Regions from separate parts of the Micromonospora sp. B11E3 genome, predicted to be linked through region 1. Evidence: riboswitches for the same ligand, from Rfam matches in the RefSeq annotation. Region 1 holds a riboswitch; the other holds the start of a gene.
What was found. A riboswitch is a leader RNA that binds a small molecule or an ion and turns the genes downstream of it on or off. The one in region 1 is predicted to bind cyclic di-AMP.
Positions count from the first base shown of each region.

Region 2: it holds a riboswitch for cyclic di-AMP, as region 1 does, so the genes downstream of both, ABGB16_RS21945 (hypothetical protein) here and ABGB16_RS02800 (NlpC/P60 family protein) in region 1, are expected to answer to the same signal.

Region 1 covers NZ_JBDPMC010000003.1:110,025-117,076, reverse strand. Annotated here, with positions in the region: gene ABGB16_RS02810 (NlpC/P60 family protein) at 1-20, shown strand, start outside; gene ABGB16_RS02805 (peptidoglycan recognition family protein) at 82-2,121, opposite strand; cyclic di-AMP (ydaO/yuaA leader) riboswitch at 2,336-2,475, shown strand; gene ABGB16_RS02800 (NlpC/P60 family protein) at 2,542-3,528, shown strand; gene dcd (dCTP deaminase) at 3,580-4,158, opposite strand; gene ABGB16_RS02790 (pyridoxamine 5'-phosphate oxidase family protein) at 4,258-4,818, shown strand; gene ABGB16_RS02785 (zinc metalloprotease) at 4,890-5,873, opposite strand; tRNA gene ABGB16_RS02780 (tRNA-Gly) at 6,111-6,184, shown strand; gene ABGB16_RS02775 (VOC family protein) at 6,366-6,746, opposite strand.
Region 2 covers NZ_JBDPMC010000047.1:32,002-39,053, forward strand. Annotated here, with positions in the region: gene ABGB16_RS21920 (BON domain-containing protein) at 1-485, opposite strand, end outside; gene ABGB16_RS21925 (hypothetical protein) at 683-1,090, opposite strand; gene ABGB16_RS21930 (STAS domain-containing protein) at 1,405-1,767, shown strand; gene ABGB16_RS21935 (SRPBCC family protein) at 1,820-2,290, shown strand; gene ABGB16_RS21940 (hypothetical protein) at 2,300-2,776, opposite strand; gene ABGB16_RS21945 (hypothetical protein) at 2,897-3,961, opposite strand; cyclic di-AMP (ydaO/yuaA leader) riboswitch at 3,966-4,098, opposite strand; gene ABGB16_RS21950 (cation diffusion facilitator family transporter) at 4,253-5,167, opposite strand; gene ABGB16_RS21955 (AAA family ATPase) at 5,276-7,052, opposite strand, start outside.

The sequences.
Region 1 (7,052 bases):
CCGGCTTCCGCCGCCTCTGACGCCCACGCAACCAGGAAACGGCCCCCGCTCGAGCGGGGGCCGTTTTCGTGCGGGTGACGGTCAGCGCGGAGCGCCCACCGCCGCCGGCAGCACGTCGACGTCGTCCTGGTTGACGTACATCACCCGGTGGCCGAACTGGATCTGCACGTACCGGTTCTCGCCCCGGATCACCGTCCAGTCGCCCGGCGACGAGCCGTCGAAGGTGACGGCCCGGTAGTACTCGCCGGCCAGCACGCCGCCGACGGCGTACCGCTGGCCCGCCGAGAGGGTGTACTGCAGCGGCGAGATCGCCTGGTAGGGCACGCCGGCCGGGTACGCCGCCGCCTCCGGGTACGCCCGCCCGTACACCGGGATCGTGGCCCTGCCGGCCTTCGGGGTCACCACGAAGCCCTCCGCCCACTTGGCGGTGGGTGCCGCGGCCGGGTTGTGGAACCAGGCCTTCTGGCCGAGGTACCAGATCGCGGTCCAGTCACCCCGGACGTCCGCGAGGGCGTACGTCTGGCCGGTCGAGGCGCGGGCGCCGTGGTCGGAGACGTACATCGTGTTCGGCGTGCCGTCCGGGCGCAGCCCGCGGTCGTTCACCAGCGGCGAGTCGGCGCTCGGCCCGGTGTGCAGGATGACCGAGGACGATCCGCGCAGCGGGCAGGGCGCGATCGGCGGCGGCGGGCTCGGGACACCGGGCGGCTGCCGGTTGCACCCGGTGAACGCCGGCTGGTTGCTCGCGTAGTCGGGGTCGATGGTGACCAGCCCGGTCTGCGGGGTGGCGGTCGACTGGAACGGCGCCTTGAGCAGGTCGAAGTAGTGCGACCAGTTCCAGTACGGGCCCGGGTCCCAGTGCATCCCCCGCACCGTCGACGCCACCGTGCCGGGGACGTTGTCGTGGCCGAGGATGTGCTGCCGGTCCAGCGGGATCTGGAACCGCAGCGCGAGGTGCCGCACCAGCTTCGCGGAGGTGCGGTACATCGCCTCCGTGTACCAGGTGCCGTGGCCGGCGAAGCCCTCGTGCTCGAGGCCGATGGACTTGGCGTTGACGTACCAGTTGCCGGCGTGCCAGCCGACGTCCTTGGCCTTGATGTGCTGGGCGATGTAGCCGTCCACCGAGCGCAGCGTGTAGTGCCAGCCCAGGTAGTCCGCCCGCTTCACCAGGTTGACGCTCGGGGTGAAGTAGCCCTCGGTGTCGTGGATGATGATGTACTCGATCTTCTGCTGCTCCGGCCGGTTGGCCAGGTCGTGGTTGCCGTACTGGCCGGCGCCGGGGCCGGTCTTCGCGTACGGGGCCGGGATCCACTCGCAGGGCAGCCCGACCGGGCACTCCAGGCCGTCCGGCCGCTCCGCGCGCCGCAGCCCGAGGCGGTTCACCGCGGACTCGTCCGGGTCGACCGCGCGCGCGGTCAGCGTCACCTGGTGCCCGTCGTCGGTCGTCCGGCTCGCGCCGGCGTTGATCTGGCCGTACACCTCGTCGGCGAAGGCCGCCGCGGCGTCCTCGGTGTCCGCGCCGGCGTAGCGGGCCACCGCGCCGTACCAGGCCGCCGGGTCGCTGTCGGCGCCGACCGGGCCGGCCAGCTCCTTCTGGTACGACGCGAGCAGCGCCGCCCCGCCGCGGATGTTCGTGGCCGGGTCGGCGATGAGCGCCTCCTCGCTGGCACCGGTGAGCCCCGCGGCGGCCTCCAGGGTCCGCAGGCCGGGCAGCGCCGGGGCCGGCTCGGCCGGGCCGGACTCGGGAACCACCAGCGGCCGGGAGTCGTCGCCCCGAGGGTCCTCGCCCTCGTCGACATGGGCGCTGGCGGCCTCGGCCGAGGCGACCCGCTCGGCGTCGGTCAGGTGCATCGGGCCGAACCCGCCGCTCGTGCTCGGGCGGCCGGCGTGGGTGTCCCACCGGGACTCCAGGTAGGACACGCCGAGCAGGACGCTCTCCGGTACGCCGTACTCGGCCGCGGCGGCCGCGTACTGCTGCTGGCGATCGGTGGGTGCGTCGGCGGACCCGGTGCCGAGCGGCTCGGCCGCGACGGGCCCGGCGGCGAAGGGTAGGACCGCGGTGGCCGCTGCCACCACGGCGGCGAGCAGGACGCGTCTGCTCGCCGGTAGGTTGGATCGGGGCATCGAACCTCCCGAGTGAGGGTCTGGGTGAGGCCACCCTCCCGCCGCCGCCCCGCGGGGTCAATACCTTTCCGGTTCTCGATATCGAGTGAAGGAAAGCTACGGAGACCCCGGTCATACGGAGTGTCACAGCCCGTCGGGTTGCGAATCGGTAACAGCCGTCTCTACTCTGGTCAACCGTCGGCCGGTCACAGCGCCGCCTAAACCGGGCGGTGACGGCCCGACACCGCCGAGTCGCCTCCGGGCGAGCCGGGGACCCAGGTACGCCGGGGTGAATCCGCAGCCTCGCTGCGGTAGGGCGCTTTCCCTTCCCGCCCGAACCCGTCAGCTAACCCGGTAGGCGGTACGGAAGAAGGAGAACGGAGCCCGGTGGCACACCATGCCCCGCGGCGCCCGTCGCGCCGGTCGGCTCACGCCGACCGGATGCCGGCTGCGCCGCGTCCACGCTGGTCACGCTTCACCACCGCCCTGGCCGCCCTCGCCGGCGCCGCCGTCGTCCTGGCGGGCGTCGCGCCCCCGGCCCACGCCGAGCCGTCGGTCGCCGAGATCGAGCAGCAGATCGACCAGGACTGGAACAAGCTCGAACCGCTCATCGAGCGGCACAACGCCACCCGCCAGGACCTCGCCGCGAAGCGGAAGCAGGCCGACGCGCTCGCCCGGCAGATCGGGCCGTTGCAGCGTCAGGTGGACGAGGCGATGGCGAAGGTCAACGGCCTCGCCGTCGAGGCGTACAAGGGTGAGAATCTTTCGGCCGTGAACGCGCTGCTGGGCAGCCGCTCCGCGAGCCAGATGCTGGGGCAGCTGGAGCTGCTCGACCAGTTCGCCCACCGCCAGCAGCGCGACGTCCAGACGGTCGTCGACCTGCGCGACCGGCTGGCCGCGAAGAAGCAGCCGCTGGACGAGATGGTCGCCCAGCTCACCCGCACGGAGGCGCAGCTCGCGGCGAAGCGTAAGCAGATCAACGCCGAGATCGACCGGCTGCAGAAGCTCCGCATCAAGGTGTACGGCAGCGGTGGCGGCGGCGCGCTGCGGCCCGCCCCGTGCCCGGCGAGCTACCCGGGCGGCGGCGCCGGGATCGCGGTCAAGTTCGCCTGCGCCCAGATCGGCAAGCCGTACGTGTGGGGCGCCGCGGGCCCGAACGCGTTCGACTGCTCCGGCCTGATGATGGCCGCGTGGGCGAGGGCCGGCGTCTCGCTGCCGCACAACGCGGCCCGGCAGCGGGCCGTGACCGCCCGGGTGAGCCGCGCCGACCTGCGCCCCGGCGACCTCGTCTTCTACTACGCCGACCTGCACCACGTCGGCATGTACGTCGGTGGCGGCTGGGTCGTGCACGCCTCCCAGGCCGGCGTCCCGATCAAGATGAAGCGCGTCGACGACGGCCAGGTCAACAGCTACGGCCGCCCCGGCTGACGGGTACGGGGCCCCTGCGGGACGGGGGCCCCTGCTCGCCGCCGGGCGGTGTCAGCGGGTGGGCCAGGTGCGCCAGTTCCGCCAGGACCGGCTCGGGGTCGGGCCGCGCTGCCCCTGGTAGCGCGAGCCGTAGACGGCCGACCCGTACGGGTGCTCGGCCGGCGACGAGAGCCGGAAGATGCACAGCTGCCCGATCTTCATTCCCGGCCACAGGGTGATCGGCAGGTTCGCCACGTTGGACAGCTCCAGCGTGACGTGCCCGGAGAAGCCCGGGTCGATGAAGCCGGCGGTCGAGTGGGTCAGCAGCCCGAGCCGGCCGAGCGAGCTCTTGCCTTCGAGGCGGCCCGCGAGCTGATCGCCGAGCGAGATCACCTCCAGCGTCGAGGCGAGCACGAACTCGCCCGGATGCAGCACGAACGGCTCGCCGTCGGGCACCTCCACCGCCGACGTCAGGTCGTCCTGCTGGAGCGACGGGTCGATGTGCGTGTAGAGGTGGTTGTTGAAGACGCGGAAGAGCTTGTCGAGGCGCACGTCGATGCTCGACGGCTGCACCAGGGTCGGCTCGAACGGCTCCAGCGCGAGCGTGCCAGCGTTCAGCTCGCTGACGAGGTCGCGGTCGGAGAGCAGCATCGCAACACCATAGCGAGCCTGGTGACAGCCGCTGCGACCGGTTCGGGGGACCTGCGTGTCGTGGTCGCTGATCGTACATTTGTTCGATAGGATGCCGGCATGGCTTCCTGGTCCGAATTCGCCGCTGACGAGCCACGACTCGCCGACGGGATCCGCCTCCTCATGCAGCAGTACGGGCCGGGCTTCGGCTACCTGGCCACCGTCCGTGCCGACGGCGGGCCCCGGGTGCACCCGGTGTCCCCGGTGATCACCGACGAGGGGCTCTTCTGCTTCGTCATCGACTCCCCGAAGCGGCGCGACCTGGAGCGCGACGGCCGCTACGCGCTGCACTCCTTCCCACCTGAGGACAGCGACGACGAGGCGTACGTGGCGGGGCGCGCCCGGCCCGTGACCGACCAGGCGCGGGTGGCCCGGTTGGCCGAGATCGGGCGGGCCGCGCCGCAGGTCGACTGGCGGCTGTTCGAGTTCACCGTCGACGTGGCGATGCTGACCCGGCGGGCGCACGGCGGCTCCTCCGCTCCTGGCGAGGGCCCGGGCCGGCCGGCCGTGCAGGTCTGGCTGGACCCGCTGGCGGCGAGGCCCGCGGGCGGCGCAAGTGTCGACGTACCCGATCAGGGGCCGGCCCGGCGTGCGCGGGGCGCCCACCGCGCGGCGGCCTGACCCCCGAAGACGCCGGTGCCGGCCCCGTCGTAGGACGGAGCCGGCACCGGAGTGTCAGCAGCGGTGGTACGTCAGGCCGCGCGGTAGGCGTTCCACGCGGTCAGCATCCGGCTCGCCTGACCAGGGGTGAACTGGTACATGCACGAGTCGTAGGTGTAGTCCATGAAGTTGGTGATCGGGTCCAGGCCCGCCGCGGTGCAGGTGTCCCGCCCGGTGGGGCACTGGAACGCCGCCGAGCCCTCGGCCGGGGTGTCGTCCACACTGTCGCCGAAGCCGGAGCAGCCGCCCTGGAAGGTGTGGTACAGGTTCAGCCAGTGGCCGACCTCGTGGGTGCCGGTGTCGCCCTGGTTGTAGTTGGTGGCGGTGCCACCCGGCAGCGACTCGCCCAGCACGACCACGCCGTCCGAGCTGCTCAACTTCCGCTGCGGGAAGGTCGCCCAGCCGAGCAGGTCGTCGCTCAGCTCGCCGAGGTAGACGTTCAGCGTGTTCTTGCCGCCCTCCCGCAGGGTGCTCTTCATCGAGCGCTCGGCGGACGAGCCGTACACGATCGGGTACCAGGCCGGGTTGGTGACCCGGTTGATCTTCTGCAGCTGGAACGCGAAGGCGGTGGCCGCGCCGCCGGTGGCGCCGCTGTACGCCTGGTTCAGCACGCTGATCTGCTGGGTGATCATCGAGTCCGGGATGTTGCCACCGGCCCGGGTGCTGTCCCGCTGGATGACGTGGACGATGACCGGGATGGTCACGCTCGCGACCGGCGTGGCCCCGGCGCCGGGGCGGAAGTTGGCCCGCTCGCGCAGGGCGGCGGCCAGGTCCGCCTCGCGCTCACGGACCTGGGCGGAGGTCAGCTCGTTCGGCTCGTGCTTGGCGTGGCCGCCGGCCTTGATCCGGGCGTCCGTGTGGACGTCGGCCGGCTCGACGCAGGCGTCCGACGGGGCGGCGGAGAAGGCCGACGCGGCCGGGACGACGCCCACCGCGGCGGTGCTGAGCAGCAGCGCGAGGGTCGTCGACGCGACGCCGGCGGTCCGCCGGGTCAGCAGGTTGGGACGGAGTCCCATGGGCCCACCTCTTTCTGACGACGCGACAGGGGGTATGTCACGCCGAGGCTGAAACGTGGAGGTGACGTTACATCCGATCGACGAATTTGAGAATGGCCATGTATTGCTGGGGTGAAAACTTCTGCGGGTTTTTCCTGGTGGAATGTCGTCTTTGGGGGTGCCGGGAGGGCTGGTGACGCGTCCGAGGGGGGTACCTGGTGCAGAGTGGCGGCGACCTCAGGTACAGTGGTGCCGCCTGCGGGTGTAGTTCAATGGCAGAACATCAGCTTCCCAAGCTGACAGTGCGGGTTCGATTCCCGTCACCCGCTCCACGATCGAGGCCCTGGCCAGGACGACAGTCCCAGCCAGGGCCTTCGATGTTCCAAGGTTGAAGGATCATGCAGCGTGCCATCGGGCCTCCCTGGCCGGGCAGCCCGCCGCGCCGTGGTCAGACGTCGAGATCTTGTCGGCGGCTGTGGGGTGGCGGCTGCGCCGATCGTTTCGGCGAGGCCGTCAGAGTGGGTCGAGGCGGCGCTTGAGCAGGCAAAACTCGTTGCCTTCCGGGTCGGCGAGGACGTGCCAGGATGCCTCGGCAGGCTGACCGATGTCGACGAGTTTGGCCCCGGCGGCCAGGAGACGCTCGAGCTCGGCGTCCTGATCGCGGTCGGTGGGGTTGACGTCGATGTGCAGCCGGGCACGCCCGTTCTTCGGCTCGTCGTCGCGGATGAGGAAGATCGTCGGCTGCGGGCCGCCGAACCCTTCGCGCGGACCTATCTCGATGCAGCCCTCCGCTTCGCGATCGAGCTCTATGAAATCCAGGACCTCGCACCAGAACCGCGCCAGCAACTCGGGGTCGTGGCACTTGAGCACGAGCTCACTGATACGGCATGCCATTGACGAGGCCTACTCTCCGTGTGGGATCTGCCTGGGCGGCCGCACGAGGATCTCACGGGCTCCCTGCAGTGGGAACAAGCTCGCAACCTAACGGGCGAGGCGAGCGGGGGTCGAACCAATTTCAGGCTCTCGCCTGGCCGGGGCACCGGGCGAGGACCGTAGGGAGCGCGGTAGGGCAGTTTGTGAACACGGTGAGCGAGGCATTCGAGCGGCGATCCGAAGTAGCAGTCAACCTCGCCGCGAACTCGCCGCCAGGGGCCGTGTCCGACGCCCCAACTCGATTCCCATCACCCGCTTCGGGCTTGC
Region 2 (7,052 bases), on a different contig from region 1:
GTCAGCTCGCCCGAGTCGGGCCGCGTCGCCGGGCGTACCGTCAGGCCGTTGCTGAGCCCACGTACGCCGGTCAGCCGGCCGACCGCCCGCTCCACGGCCCGCCGCTGGTACTCCCACTCCACCTCGCCGTGCAGCGTGACCCAGCCGTTCGAGACGGTCACGTCGATGGGTTCCACCGGCACGAACGCGTCCCACTCCAGCGCCCGGCCGACCGCCGTGGCGAGCTCCGTGTCGGTGCGCTGGGACGGGCCGGGGAGCCGGACGGTGACGTCGTTGGCGACCGCCCGGACCCGGGCGACCCGGTGCGCGGCGCGCTCCGCCGCGTACTTCTTGGCGTAGCTGTCGACCCAGCCGGTCAGCGTGACGACGCCCTCGGTGACGGTCACGCCGATCTCGTTCGGTCGGACCCGCGGCTCCCAGGTCAGCTCGTCCAGCACGTCGGTCTGGATGTCCTGGTCGGTACGGGTGGTCGCCGAGGTGGCCATCGCTCGCTCCTCCCGGTGGTCGGGCCGGTCCGTGCGGCGGGCGTGTGCCCGCCCGGTCCGAGCCTGCCGACGGCCGGGGTGAGCCGGACTCACCCGGCCGGGGTGAGGGCGGGGGGCCACGGCCCGGGCGTCGCCGGCCGGGGTGAGGGCGGGGGCCACGGCCCGGGCGTCGTTTCGGCCGGCGCCCGGGCCGGTCCTCAGCCGTCCAGCCCGACGGGGGAGTTGGGCCGGTCGACGTCGACGAACTCGACGTCGTCCGCGCCGTAGTCGGTCCGGCTCCCGGCCGCGCGGGCGGCCGTGCCGGCGGCCCAGCCGACGGCGGCGCCGACCAGGGCGGCGCCGATCAGCAGGGCCCAGGGCAGGGCCGGGCGCCGCCCGGCGAGCGCGTCGAACGCCAGCACGGCGCGGCGGCGGGCCTCGTCGGCGGCGGAGCCGACCAGGTCGCCGGCCTCCCCGGCCAGGCCGGAGCCGCCACGGCGGGCCGAGCGGGCCGTGTCACGGACGGTGTCCCCGGCGGAGCTGACGGCGGAGAGCAGGTGCTGCCACGCCTGGTCCGCGATCCGTTCGGGTCTGCCGCGGCGTTCCAGCAGGTTCGTTCCCAACATGGTGCATACCTCCTCGGGTGCCAACCCCGCAGTGCCCCGGGCGGCGCCGCCGCAAACCCGGACGACGGGCACGCCCGGTACGCGAGGTGCGCGCAATGGTCGGTGGGGACCGCTACCCTGGGGCGGCGAGATCGGCCATCGGGGCCGGTCGTGTGCCGAACCAGATGTGAATAGTCCGGATGGGGCGTTTTCTGCGCCCTGATCCACGAATTGCTCATCCTGAGGGGTGGCGACCGAGGCCGTCGGAGGAATACTCTCGGTCGCGGCCCGCGTACTGATGAGGCGCCCGTGAACGGGCGAGTGGAGGTGCTCGCGTGAGCCTGTCGATCGTGAAGTCGGTACTGTCGGGTGGTGTCATCGAGATCGCCCCGCGCGGTGAGATCGACGTCGACACCGCGTACGAGGTGCGCGAAGCCGTCGCCGAGGTGCTCGCCAAGGGGCGGCCCACCCGCATCGAGCTCAACATGCGCCTCGTCACCTTCATCGACTCCGTCGGCATCAGCGCGATGGTGGCCGGCTTCCAGACCGCCGAGGTCAGCGGTGTGAAGCTGGTCGTCACCGAGCCGAGCCGGTTTGTCCACCGACAGCTCTGGGTCACTGGCCTGCTCGGCCTGTTCGGCGCCCCGGAGCCGTACTACGCCGGCAACGCCACCCCGGAGGTCCTGCCCGGCGCCTGACCGCCCGCCGGGTTCCTTTTCTCGCCGGCTCCGGTGGGGGATGATCGTGGGCGTGTTGCGGCGCGACAGCTTCCAGTACTCCGTCCAGGCGCGCTGCCCGCGCGCCGAGGCGGTGGCGCTGCTGGGCGACCTGTCCCGGCAGGGCGAGCTGCATCCGCTGATCGAGCGGGTGCGCCAGCTGCCGCCCCGGCCGGGCGCCCGGGCCAGCTACGCGATCACCGACCGGCTCGCCGCCGGTCCGCTGCGCTTCACGACGACGTACCAGGCGGACGTCCTGGTGGTCACCGAGGACGAGGTCGTCGCGGTGGCCCGGCAGTGGCCGGCCACGTCGGTGCGCAACCACACCCGGCTGCGCGACGAGCCGGACGGCGTGGTCCGGATCGACGTCGAGATCACGCTTGTCGCCCCCGCCCCGCTGTTCGGGTACGCCTTCCGGCAGGCCCGCTCGGCGCACCTCGGCCTGGCCCGCCGGCTCGCCGAGGTGCTGGGCCGTCCGCCGGACGGTTCCGCCTCGCGGGCCTGAGCCCTCCGGCTAACGGCCGCCCGACCTCCGCAGCCGCCCCCACGGCTTGTACGTGGACAGCACCGTGGCCACCACCAGGAGGGCGGACGACACGCTCGGGGCCACCACCAGGTCGACGCGGTCGTGCGCGGAGGCCGCCCCGGCCAGCTCGCCGAGCAGCCGCAGCTTCGGGGTGAGCAGGAACAGCACCAGCCCGGTCATCACCGTGGTGAGCAGTAGCTTGACCAGCACCCAGCGGTACCGCAGCAGCCCCCACGGGGTGAGCAGCGAGCTGGCCACCCCGACCAGCCAGACCGCCACGCTCAGCGGCGCGAACAGCCAGGTGCCGACCAGCGCGGCGGCGGGGTAGACGGCGGCCGGGTCCGCGCCGCGCAGGCCGGCCACCCCGAGGGTGAGCAGGACGAGGTCCGCGCCGAGCCAGCCGAGCGCGGTGACCAGGTGCAGAGTGAGCAGGGCCTTGCGGGCGCGGGGCGGGAGTCGGGTCATGTCCCGATGCTCGCCGCGCCGGCCGCCCGGGTCGTGGGCCCACCGGCGACATCCCGCGTACGCCCGGGGGCGTAGCGCCCCGGTGGCCCGCCGCGCGACGGGCCACCGGGGGACGCGGGATCAGTACACCGACAGGTGCACGTGGTTGGTGTGGTCGCTCGACGGGTCCCCGTTGCCGCCGCTGTACGCCTTCCAGCCGCTGCTGGGCAGCCAGATCTGCTTGAACCAGATCACGTACAGCACGGCCAGGTTGTCCGCGTTGCGGACGAAGTACGCCGCCAGGTTGTTGCCGTACGTGCGGTCGCCGCCGGTGGCCACGCCGCCGAAGCCGTCCTTCTGGGCGGCGAAGTCGCAGGCCCGCCCCTTGGGATGCTCGCCGGAGCCGCCCGGGCGGTAGCAGGAGACGTACCGGGTGAAGCCGGCGGCCTTGGCCTGGTTGAGGGCGTGCAGCGTGCGCGGGGTGATGCAGCCGTTGGCCGGGGTGGGGTCGTTGACGCTGCACGACTCGGCCGGCCAGGAGCCGTCGGGGTTGCGCTTGGCGGGGGTGGCGGTGGCGCCGGAGGTGCCGCCGGGGCTCGACCCGCCGCTGGCCCGCTCGTTGGCCACGGCCAGCGCGCGCTCGGCCTGCTCCTTGCGCTTGCCCATCACCGTCACCTGCCGGCGCTGCTCGCGGATCTCGCCGTCGAGCGCCTGCTTCGTCCGGTTCGCCTGGTCCCGGGTCTCCAGCAGGTCGCGCAGGATGCGGTCCTCGTTGCTGGCGACCTGGTCGAGCGCCGCCGCCCGGTCCATGAACCCCTCGGGCGAGGCGCTGTTCAGCAGCGCCGACGCCGCCCGGAGCCGGCCAGTCTTGTACGCCACGCCGGCGATCTCGCCGACCCTGGCGTCGCGCACGGTCAACTCCGCCTCGATCGTCTTGAGCTGGGCGCCGAGCTGCCGCTGCCGCTGCACCGAGCGGTTCAGGGCGGCCTTGGCGTCGAGGTAGCCCTTGCTGGCCGCCTCCAGCGCGGCGCGCAACGCCGGGGTGCCGCCCTCGTCGTCCTGGCCGGGCGCGGCGGCGAGCAGGGCGGCGGCCGGGGCCCCCTGTGCCGGGCCGGCGGGGGCGACCGCGAGGGCGCCGGCGAGCGCCAGCGCGAGCAGGGCCGCCACCCGGGCGGCCGTCCTTCGTACAGGTGCCACTACTGGCATACGCGTGTCCTTCCGTCAGCCGCCGACCGGGTTAGCTGACGGGTTCGGGACGGAAGATCCCTACCGCTCACGCGGATGCACCCCACGAAACGTGGTTCCCCGGCTCGCCCTCGCGGGCGATTAGGCGACGGCCGCCGCGGGCGCCGGTGGGCGCCACCGGAGCGGAGGCCGGGACCGAGCCTACCGGTGCTGGTGGGGTGGGCGCTGCGCCCGTGACGCACGGTACTTGGATCAAACCCATCAAATCCGGCATGTTGGCACAATAGTCCACCGAATCGACGGCGCTGGGTATCACCAGGCGGTCGGACCGCAGTTTCCCGGCGATGTTCCCGGCTCGACCTGCAGCGTGGCGTGCTCGATGTGGAAGTCCTCGTGCAGAGCCGTGCGGGCGGCGGTCAGCACGGCGCCCACCTCGGCGCCCGGGGCCATGGTCAGGTGCGCCGAGGCGACCTCCATCCCGGAGGTCAGCGTCCAGACGTGCAGGTCGTGCACCTCGACCACGCCGGGCACCGCCGCCAGTCGGTCGTGCACGGCGGTGACCTGCAGGTGCTCGGGGGCGGCCTGCACCAGGATCCGGACGGCGGCCCGGCCCAGCCGCCAGGTGCGGGGCAGGATGAAGACGCCGATCGCGACCGCGACGAGGGGGTCCGCCCACCACCAGTCGGTCGCCCAGATCAGGGCCGCGGCGACGATCACCCCGACCGAGCCGAGCAGGTCGCCCACCACCTCCAGGTACGCCCCGCGCAGGTTGATGCTCTCCTCTGCCGCGCCGCGCAGCAGGGCGAACGCGACCAGGTTGGCGAGCAGGCCCAGCACCGCCACCGCGAGCATCGGGCCGGTCGTCACCTCCGGCGGGTTGCCGAACCGGCGCACCGCCTCGACGAGGACGTACACGGCGACGCCGCTGAGCAGCAGCGCGTTGCCGAGCGCGGCGAGCACCTCCAGCCGGTACAGCCCGAAGGTGCGCTGGGGGTCGGCGGTGGCGCGGCGGGTGGCGGTGATCGCGGCGAGCGCCATGCCGATGCCGAGCACGTCGGTGAACATGTGCCCGGCGTCGGAGAGCAGCGCCAGCGAGCCGGTGGCGTACGCGGTGGCCGCCTCGACCAGCATCAGCGCGCCGAGCAGCCCGAACGCCGCCCACAGCCGGCCCCGGTGGCGCTCGGCGGCGTACGTGACGCCGTGGTGGTGGTCATGACCTGCGCCCACGCCCACACCCTCCGTCCCTGTCCCGCTGCCGGCCCAATCTATGCTCACATCGCTATGTGTGCAAGTAATCGTCGGCACTCCGACCGGTGACCCCGTCCGGGTACCCGGTCAGTCGGTCGGGTCGACCGTGGTGAGGCGCTGGGTGGCCCGGGACAGGGCCACGTACAGGGTCCGGACGCCGGAGCCCGGGTCGGCCCGGATCTCCCTCGGGGCGACCAGCACGACCCCGTCGTACTCCATGCCCTTGGCCTGGAGGCTGGTCACCACCTGCAGGCGCGGGCCGGCCTGGCCGGCGAGCCAGCCGGCGACCTCGTCCCGGCGCGGGACCGGCGTGATCACCCCGACCGTCCCCTCCACCTCGCCCAGCAGCTCGGCGACCGCCGCGCCGACGGCCGGCCGCAGCTCGGCCGGCGGGACGGTGAGCTGGACCGGCTCGACGCCGGTGGTCCGGACCGCGCTGGGCAGCGCGAGGTCCGGGTAGAGCCGGCGGATCTCCGCCGCCGCCACCGCGAAGATCTCGGCGGAGTTGCGGTAGTTGGTGGTGAGGGTGAAGTGGTGCCGGCGGCGTCGGCCCAGCGCCTGGTCCCGGGCCCGGGTCAGCTCCTCCTCCTCGCCCGTCCACGCCGTCTGTGCCGGGTCGCCCACCACCGTCCAGGACGCCAGCCGCCCGCGCCGGCCGATCATCCGCCACTGCATCGGCGAGACGTCCTGGGCCTCGTCGACGACCACGTGCGCGTACTCGCGGTAGTCCTCGGGGCGCTGCCGGGCCGCCTCGCGGGCCGCCCGCTGCCGCTCGGCGTGCGTGCTCAGCTCGCGCACCCCGCCGGCCAGCTGGAACGGGTCCCGCTTCGGCCGGGCCGGCCGCACCGGCTTGCCGAGCAGCGCGTCCAGCTCGTCGAGCAGGGCGATGTCGGCGATCGTGAGCCCGTCGGTGTCCAGCGTCCGGTACGCCTCGGCGAGCAGGCCGATCTCCGCCCGGCTCAGCACGCCCCCGGCGTACCGGCGCAGCCGCTCCGGGCGGGCCAGCCAGCCCAGCACGTGCCGGGGGTGCAGGCGCGGCCACCACGCCTTGAGGAACTCGCGGAACTCGGGCCGGTCGGCGATCTCGTCCTCGAACGCGCGCTGCTCCGGCAGCCGGGCGATCTCCAGCCGGCGGGCCTGCGCCCACAGCGCGGCGAACACCCCGTCGAAGCCGGCCCGGCGCACCTCGTTGCGGCGGGCGCCGCGGGGCAGCGCCCGGTCCCGGATGCCGTCCAGCTCCCGGCGGTCCAGGCGCAGCAGCGTGCCCCGGTAGAGCAGCCGCAGCTCGCCGGGGCCGCCCGGCACGGCGTCCCGGACGGCGCGCTCCAGCACCCGCCGCATCCGCAGCGACCCCTTCACCGCCGCCACCTCCTGCGGGTCGGTACGGGTGGCCGACATGCCGGGGAAGAGCGAGCCGAGCGAGTGCAGGGTGGCCGCCTCCTCGCCCAGCGACGGCAGCACCGAGGAGATGTACTCCACGAACACCGCCGACGGGCCGACCACCAGGATGCCGCCGCCCGCGTACCGGCTGCGGTCGGAGTAGAGCAGGTACGCCGCGCGGTGCAGCGCCACCGCCGTCTTGCCGGTGCCCGGGCCGCCGGCGACGAGGGTCACCCCGGAGCCGGGGGAGCGGATCGCCTCGTCCTGCTCGCGCTGGATGGTGGCGACGATGTCGCGCATGCCGCGGCCGGTGGCCCGGGACAGGGTGGCCAGCAGCGCACCGTCGCCCACCACGGCCATGTCCGGCGGGGCCGCCCCCGGATCCAGCAGGTCGTCCTCGATCCGGGTCACCCGCTCGGCCGAGGACTGGATCGTGCGTCGCCGCACCACGCCCAGCGGCTGCGCCGGGGTGGCCTGGTAGAAC